3 regions of the Bacillus sp. JZ105 genome follow, and region 1 is predicted to be linked to each of the others. Evidence: a T-box and tRNA genes for the amino acid it is inferred to sense, from the RefSeq annotation. Region 1 holds a T-box; the other regions hold tRNA genes.
What was found. The T-box of region 1 lies ahead of M1D81_RS13015 (valine--tRNA ligase). A T-box ahead of a tRNA ligase gene usually reads a tRNA of that ligase, here a tRNA-Val.
Positions count from the first base shown of each region.

Region 2: it has a tRNA-Val gene. The T-box ahead of M1D81_RS13015 (valine--tRNA ligase) is inferred to sense a tRNA for this amino acid. The anticodon was not compared.
Region 3: it has a tRNA-Val gene. The T-box ahead of M1D81_RS13015 (valine--tRNA ligase) is inferred to sense a tRNA for this amino acid. The anticodon was not compared.

Region 1 covers NZ_CP096387.1:2,527,409-2,529,642, reverse strand. The annotation lists gene ysxE (spore coat protein YsxE) at 1-319, shown strand, start outside; gene M1D81_RS13020 (hypothetical protein) at 371-559, opposite strand; T-box leader at 728-957, shown strand; gene M1D81_RS13015 (valine--tRNA ligase) at 1,017-2,234, shown strand, end outside.
Region 2 covers NZ_CP096387.1:882,382-884,615, reverse strand. The annotation lists partial or broken gene M1D81_RS04425 (alpha/beta hydrolase fold domain-containing protein) at 1-137, shown strand, start outside; tRNA gene M1D81_RS04420 (tRNA-Leu) at 263-344, opposite strand; tRNA gene M1D81_RS04415 (tRNA-Leu) at 382-470, opposite strand; tRNA gene M1D81_RS04410 (tRNA-Cys) at 485-555, opposite strand; tRNA gene M1D81_RS04405 (tRNA-Gly) at 561-635, opposite strand; tRNA gene M1D81_RS04400 (tRNA-Gln) at 643-714, opposite strand; tRNA gene M1D81_RS04395 (tRNA-His) at 724-799, opposite strand; tRNA gene M1D81_RS04390 (tRNA-Trp) at 829-902, opposite strand; tRNA gene M1D81_RS04385 (tRNA-Tyr) at 917-1,001, opposite strand; tRNA gene M1D81_RS04380 (tRNA-Thr) at 1,017-1,089, opposite strand; tRNA gene M1D81_RS04375 (tRNA-Phe) at 1,096-1,171, opposite strand; tRNA gene M1D81_RS04370 (tRNA-Asp) at 1,190-1,266, opposite strand; tRNA gene M1D81_RS04365 (tRNA-Met) at 1,271-1,347, opposite strand; tRNA gene M1D81_RS04360 (tRNA-Val) at 1,363-1,438, opposite strand; tRNA gene M1D81_RS04355 (tRNA-Glu) at 1,472-1,546, opposite strand; tRNA gene M1D81_RS04350 (tRNA-Ser) at 1,564-1,654, opposite strand; tRNA gene M1D81_RS04345 (tRNA-Asn) at 1,659-1,733, opposite strand; rRNA gene rrf (5S ribosomal RNA) at 1,743-1,858, opposite strand; rRNA gene M1D81_RS04335 (23S ribosomal RNA) at 1,968-2,234, opposite strand, start outside.
Region 3 covers NZ_CP096387.1:2,822,554-2,824,787, reverse strand. The annotation lists tRNA gene M1D81_RS14575 (tRNA-Val) at 798-873, shown strand; tRNA gene M1D81_RS14570 (tRNA-Thr) at 907-982, shown strand; tRNA gene M1D81_RS14565 (tRNA-Lys) at 1,020-1,095, shown strand; tRNA gene M1D81_RS14560 (tRNA-Leu) at 1,104-1,186, shown strand; tRNA gene M1D81_RS14555 (tRNA-Gly) at 1,217-1,288, shown strand; tRNA gene M1D81_RS14550 (tRNA-Leu) at 1,301-1,386, shown strand; tRNA gene M1D81_RS14545 (tRNA-Arg) at 1,398-1,474, shown strand; tRNA gene M1D81_RS14540 (tRNA-Pro) at 1,482-1,558, shown strand; tRNA gene M1D81_RS14535 (tRNA-Ala) at 1,567-1,639, shown strand; tRNA gene M1D81_RS14530 (tRNA-Met) at 1,662-1,735, shown strand; tRNA gene M1D81_RS14525 (tRNA-Ile) at 1,740-1,816, shown strand; tRNA gene M1D81_RS14520 (tRNA-Ser) at 1,824-1,916, shown strand; tRNA gene M1D81_RS14515 (tRNA-Met) at 1,940-2,016, shown strand; tRNA gene M1D81_RS14510 (tRNA-Asp) at 2,021-2,097, shown strand; tRNA gene M1D81_RS14505 (tRNA-Phe) at 2,116-2,188, shown strand; tRNA gene M1D81_RS14500 (tRNA-His) at 2,214-2,234, shown strand, end outside.

The DNA.
Region 1 (2,234 bases):
CTTTTACTTTCGGACTTTCAAAACCTATCCTACGTCTTGTCCTGAATGTACTTCTTTGTTTTATACGTATCAAAAAGGAAACCCTCTTCGGGAGGAAGAACTGCATTTATTCTTAAGCTACCTTGCATATCCGCAAGGGCTGTTTGATACAGTAAAAGCCTATGAGGCAGGCGGGCAGGATGAAATGGAAAGCTGCCAGCAGCTGTTAAGAGCGTATTGGCAGATGAAAAATTCTGAGCCGACCGTCATGAAAATTCACGAAATTGAGCAGGCTAGACGGCTTGAAGAAGAACAAAGTGCCTCGTCATCGGCGGAATGACGAGGTGATGCTTCGTTGGCTTTATATGGGCAGGTACATAATGATGAGTTTTTAAAACCAATCAAGATGAAAGGCACAGGCGAGAAAAATAAGAATACCTAGAATGAGGACGTCAAATGTCGTAGGGAAAATGATCGTACGAAATCCTTGAAATATAGCAATGGGGAGAACGACTTGGGAAGCAACTGCCCGAATTTGTCTCAGCCAGGGGGGAAGTGTGTAAGGATTGATCTTCTTCAAATCAAACGCCCTCCTTTTTCATTTTGTTATTATCATATGGGCAAAAGGGCGAAGGGTGCCTGCCCAATTTGTATAAAGAAGAAGAAAAGCGGAAAAGATGATTGACGAAAACAAAAGGCATTTAGTAATATTAATAAAAGATGAGTATGTGCTGATGAACGTGATATATCGTAAGCGTGGATCAGGAAGAGTACGAGCAAGACCCTAAAGAGAGGGAAACCAAGAGCTGAAAGGTTTCCTAGGATGTACTTGTTTGGAAGGTCGCCTGTGAGCTTAATTTCTTGAATGAACAAGTAGAGAAATTCGGGAGAACCCCGTTATCCTTTAGAGTGTATGGGACACGTGTATGTGTCTCGTGAAAAAAGGTGGTACCGCGAAAAAGCTTTTTCGTCCTTTTATAAGGATGGAAAGGCTTTTTTTATGTTTCATCAGCCGAAAAAATGTGGAGGTTACACAAATGGGAACAAATAATCAAGAAATGCCAACAAAGTACGACCCTAATGCGATTGAAAAAGACCGCTATACGTACTGGCTTGAAGGAAAATTTTTCGAAGCACAAAATGACAAAACGAAAGATCCATATACAGTCGTCATTCCTCCACCAAACGTGACAGGAAAACTGCACCTTGGGCATGCATGGGATTCTACACTGCAAGACATCGTGACACGTATGAAACGGATGCAGGGCTATGACGTTCTTTGGCTTCCAGGTATGGACCATGCCGGTATTGCGACTCAAGCAAAAGTCGAGGCAAAGCTTCGCGAAGAAGGCGTCAGCCGGTATGACCTTGGCCGGGAGAAATTTGTGGAAGAAACGTGGAAGTGGAAAGAAGAATATGCAGATTTTATTCGCAGCCAGTGGGCGAAAATGGGTCTTGGTCTCGATTACTCTCGTGAACGTTTTACTTTAGATGAAGGTCTGAATAAAGCCGTCCGCCAAGTGTTTGTTCAATTGTATGAAAAAGGGCTTATTTATCGCGGAGAGTACATCATTAACTGGGATCCAGCAACGAAAACGGCACTTTCTGATATTGAAGTCATTTATAAGGATGTTCAAGGTGCGTTTTATCACTTGAGATATCCGCTTTCAGATGGAACAGGTTCAATTGAAATTGCGACGACTAGACCTGAAACAATGCTGGGGGATACAGCCGTAGCCGTACACCCTGATGACGAACGCTATCAGCATTTGATTGGAAAAACAGTGGTTTTACCAATCACAGGCCGTGAAATCCCAATCGTCGGTGATGACTATGTCGATATGGAGTTTGGCTCAGGTGCTGTGAAAATTACACCTGCTCATGATCCGAATGACTTTGAGCTTGGAAACCGCCATGGGTTAGAGCGTATTCTTGTCATGAATGACGATGGTACAATGAATGCGCATGCCCTGCAATATAAAGGGATGGACCGCTTCGAATGCCGCAAACAGCTTGTGAAGGATTTACAAGAGGAAGGCATTTTGTTCAAAATTGAAGACCACATGCATTCAGTTGGTCATAGTGAGCGAAGTGGAGCTGTCGTTGAACCGTATTTATCGACACAATGGTTTGTGAAAATGCAGCCGCTGGCAGACGAAGCCATTCATCTGCAAAAAGGGGACGACAAAGTTCAATTTGTTCCAGACCGATTTGAAAAGACATATTTACATTGGATGGAAAATATCCGTGACTGG
Region 2 (2,234 bases), 1.6 Mb from region 1:
AAATCTGGAGACGGTTGTATCGCTGGCAGAAGAAAGAAGCGGTCCAAAGCCGGTATTTCAACTACTTTTATATCCTTATATAGGCTATATTAGGAGAAGAGCCAGCTTCATTACGTGATAATGCAGAAGGCTATCTTTAGAGCAAAAGTTCAATCAATCTACGCACACGATTTTGGTTTTTTAGTCGCTTATAGTCGCGCGTTAGAACACAAAGAAAAAGGCCTCAACTTAATGTTGAGGCCTTGATTCTAAAGCAATTTGATACCGGTGGCCGGGGTCGAACCGGCACTCCGTGAGGAACACGATTTTGAGTCGTGCGCGTCTGCCAATTCCGCCACACCGGCATGATTATAAAAGAGCGCATCTTATATTAAAAAACAATGGTGCCGAGGGCCGGACTTGAACCGGCACGGTAGTCACCTACCGCAGGATTTTAAGTCCTGTGTGTCTGCCAATTCCACCACCCCGGCAGTCTTTTCAAAAAAGGCGACACCCGGATTTGAACCGGGGATAAAGGTTTTGCAGACCTCTGCCTTACCACTTGGCTATGCCGCCATTATTGGAGCGGAAGACGGGATTCGAACCCGCGACCCCCACCTTGGCAAGGTGGTGTTCTACCACTGAACTACTTCCGCATATCAACTGGGCTAGCTGGATTCGAACCAACGCATGACGGAGTCAAAGTCCGTTGCCTTACCGCTTGGCTATAGCCCAATAATAAAATGGGGCGATTGATGGGAATCGAACCCACGAGTGCCAGAGCCACAATCTGGTGCGTTAACCACTTCGCCACAACCGCCATAGATGTAATGAATTATAAAGTATAATTGGCAGGGGCAGTAGGAATCGAACCCACACCGGAGGTTTTGGAGACCTCTGTTCTACCGTTAAACTATGCCCCTATGAAAACAAAAAATGGTGGAGGGGGGCGGATTCGAACCGCCGAACCCGGAGGGAGCGGATTTACAGTCCGCCGCGTTTAGCCACTTCGCTACCCCTCCACTTTTGAAAAACAGTGCCGGCAAGAGGACTTGAACCCCCAACCTACTGATTACAAGTCAGTTGCTCTACCAATTGAGCTACACCGGCAAATAGTGGTGGCTCGGGACGGAATCGAACCGCCGACACACGGATTTTCAGTCCGTTGCTCTACCAACTGAGCTACCGAGCCAAGTATTCTTTTGAAAAATGGCGGTCCGGACGGGACTCGAACCCGCGACCTCCTGCGTGACAGGCAGGCATTCTAACCAACTGAACTACCGGACCATTTTGGTTGCGGGGGCAGGATTTGAACCTGCGACCTTCGGGTTATGAGCCCGACGAGCTACCGAACTGCTCCACCCCGCGACGATATAAAAGATATGGTGGAGGATGACGGGCTCGAACCGCCGACCCTCTGCTTGTAAGGCAGATGCTCTCCCAGCTGAGCTAATCCTCCGAATAATAAATGCTGGTGTATATTCTATAAAAATGGTGACCCGTACGGGATTCGAACCCGTGTTACCGCCGTGAAAGGGCGGTGTCTTAACCGCTTGACCAACGGGCCCTTTATTATGTAAATTGTGGCGGAGAGCAAGGGATTCGAACCCTTGAGACGGGGTTACCGCCTACACGATTTCCAATCGTGCTCCTTCGGCCACTCGGACAGCTCTCCAAATTGGCTCCGCAGGTAGGATTCGAACCTACGACCGATCGGTTAACAGCCGATAGCTCTACCACTGAGCTACTGCGGAATGAAGAAAGCCTGGCGATGTCCTACTCTCACAGGGGGAAACCCCCAACTACCATCGGCGCTGAAGAGCTTAACTTCCGTGTTCGGTATGGGAACGGGTGTGACCTCTTCGCCATCATCACCAGACAATTTAGTGACAAAAGATATTATACTATGTATTGAAAATAAATCAAGAGATATTTTAAAAATATTCTCTCAAAACTAGATAACAATGTTCATGCTTCACAATAGAATATAGGTTAAGTCCTCGATCTATTAGTATCTGTCAGCTCCACGTGTCACCACGCTTCCACCTCAGACCTATCAACCTGATCATCTTTCAGGGATCTTACTTCCTTACGGAATGGGAAATCTCATCTTGAGGGGGGCTTCATGCTTAGATGCTTTCAGCACTTATCCCGTCCGCACATAGCTACCCAGCGATGCCCTTGGCAGAACAACTGGTACACCAGCGGTGCGTCCATCCCGGTCCTCTCGTACTAAGGACAGCTCCTCTCAAATT
Region 3 (2,234 bases), 300 kb from region 1:
GCACTTGTTTGATAAAAGATCGTGGCTTCATTTTATGTTCACAAGCAGCGTGTAAAATACTTGGATATAAAGAGAAAATGAGCCTATCGCATAAAACATATCTATAAAAAAACAATAGAGAGACAGAGTATCAGCTTATATAGGGAAATTAAAGATGTGTAAGCCTATAAACCAACAGACAAATCCTTTAAAGGTCCAATATTATAATAAAAGTTACCAGTTACAGCTGCCTTATTATCCGAGGTCACCCAAGCATTTTTCCCATGAGGAGCCTGCTTTTTGATCAAAGAATAATACTTTAAATATTTAAAAATGAAGCAAAACCTATAATCATCCCTAAAGCAAATAACCCCAAAATAGAATAAATAGTTACTTTCCAACCTTTTGTTAAAGCCATCAGAATCACCTCTAATCAAATTTAATCTTATTATAACTATTCTTTCCAATAATTTGTATAAGTTCTTTTTCCATTTTTATTTCCTACAGTCTTAACAGTAAGAGTACCTAATGATTTTTATAAATACTTATGGCTAAAGAGATTACATATATCATTAAAGTATAAAAATGAGGGACTGCTAATATTTCTGAAGGAATCGAACGTTTTAAAAGAGAATATAGAAGAGAGAAGTTCAGCTGCTGAACGTGGAACAGCAGCTGTTTGAATAGGTGAAATGACAATCATTTGTTAAAAGAAATACGCAATGAAAATTGAAATAAAATTTTTTTAATATAGCCTTTACAAATGATTAAAACCTGTATATAATAATCTTTGTCGGATCGAGAGATTCCTACATAGTGGAGGATTAGCTCAGCTGGGAGAGCATCTGCCTTACAAGCAGAGGGTCGGCGGTTCGAGCCCGTCATCCTCCACCATATTTATTCTTACATAATGTTAGGATAGATAAAGCCGGTGTAGCTCAACTGGTAGAGCAACTGACTTGTAATCAGTAGGTTGGGGGTTCAAGTCCTCTTGCCGGCACCACTTTCATATGGTAAGATAGACAAGTCGCTTTTAAAGCGAGCCATTAGCTCAGTTGGTAGAGCATCTGACTTTTAATCAGAGGGTCGAAGGTTCGAGTCCTTCATGGCTCACCATGTTTCATGCGGGTGTGGCGGAATTGGCAGACGCGCTAGACTTAGGATCTAGTGTCTTTATGACGTGGGGGTTCAAGTCCCTTCACCCGCATTGCCAAATAAAATAAAGAAATCCTGTAATGCGGAAGTAGTTCAGTGGTAGAACACCACCTTGCCAAGGTGGGGGTCGCGGGTTCGAATCCCGTCTTCCGCTTATACCATCCACGCCGGGGTGGTGGAATTGGCAGACACACAGGACTTAAAATCCTGCGGTAGGTGACTACCGTGCCGGTTCAAGTCCGGCCCTCGGCATTATCAAATAAGCGCCCGTAGCTCAATTGGATAGAGCGTTTGACTACGGATCAAAAGGTTAGGGGTTCGACTCCTCTCGGGCGCGCCATTAAGATCGGGAAGTAGCTCAGCTTGGTAGAGCACTTGGTTTGGGACCAAGGGGTCGCAGGTTCGAATCCTGTCTTCCCGACCATCTTTTATGGGGCCTTAGCTCAGCTGGGAGAGCGCCTGCCTTGCACGCAGGAGGTCAGCGGTTCGATCCCGCTAGGCTCCACTTTTTAAAAAATGTTGATCATGGCGGTGTAGCTCAGCTGGCTAGAGCGTACGGTTCATACCCGTGAGGTCGGGGGTTCGATCCCCTCCGCCGCTATAAAGGACCTTTAGCTCAGTTGGTTAGAGCAGACGGCTCATAACCGTCCGGTCGTAGGTTCGAGTCCTACAAGGTCCACCATCTATACGGAGGAATACCCAAGTCCGGCTGAAGGGATCGGTCTTGAAAACCGACAGGGGTGTCAAAGCCCGCGGGGGTTCGAATCCCTCTTCCTCCGCCATATTTTTTTAAAACCCATATCATCGCGGGGTGGAGCAGTTCGGTAGCTCGTCGGGCTCATAACCCGAAGGTCGCAGGTTCAAATCCTGCCCCCGCAACCAAAACGGTCCGGTAGTTCAGTTGGTTAGAATGCCTGCCTGTCACGCAGGAGGTCGCGGGTTCGAGTCCCGTCCGGACCGCCATTTTTCAAAAGAATACTTGGCTCGGTAGCTCAGTTGGTAGAGCAACGGACTGAAAATCCGTGTGTCGGCGGTTCGATTCCGTCCCGAGCCACTTTTATAAAAATATTCATAGTATGGCGGTTGTGGCGAAGTGGTTA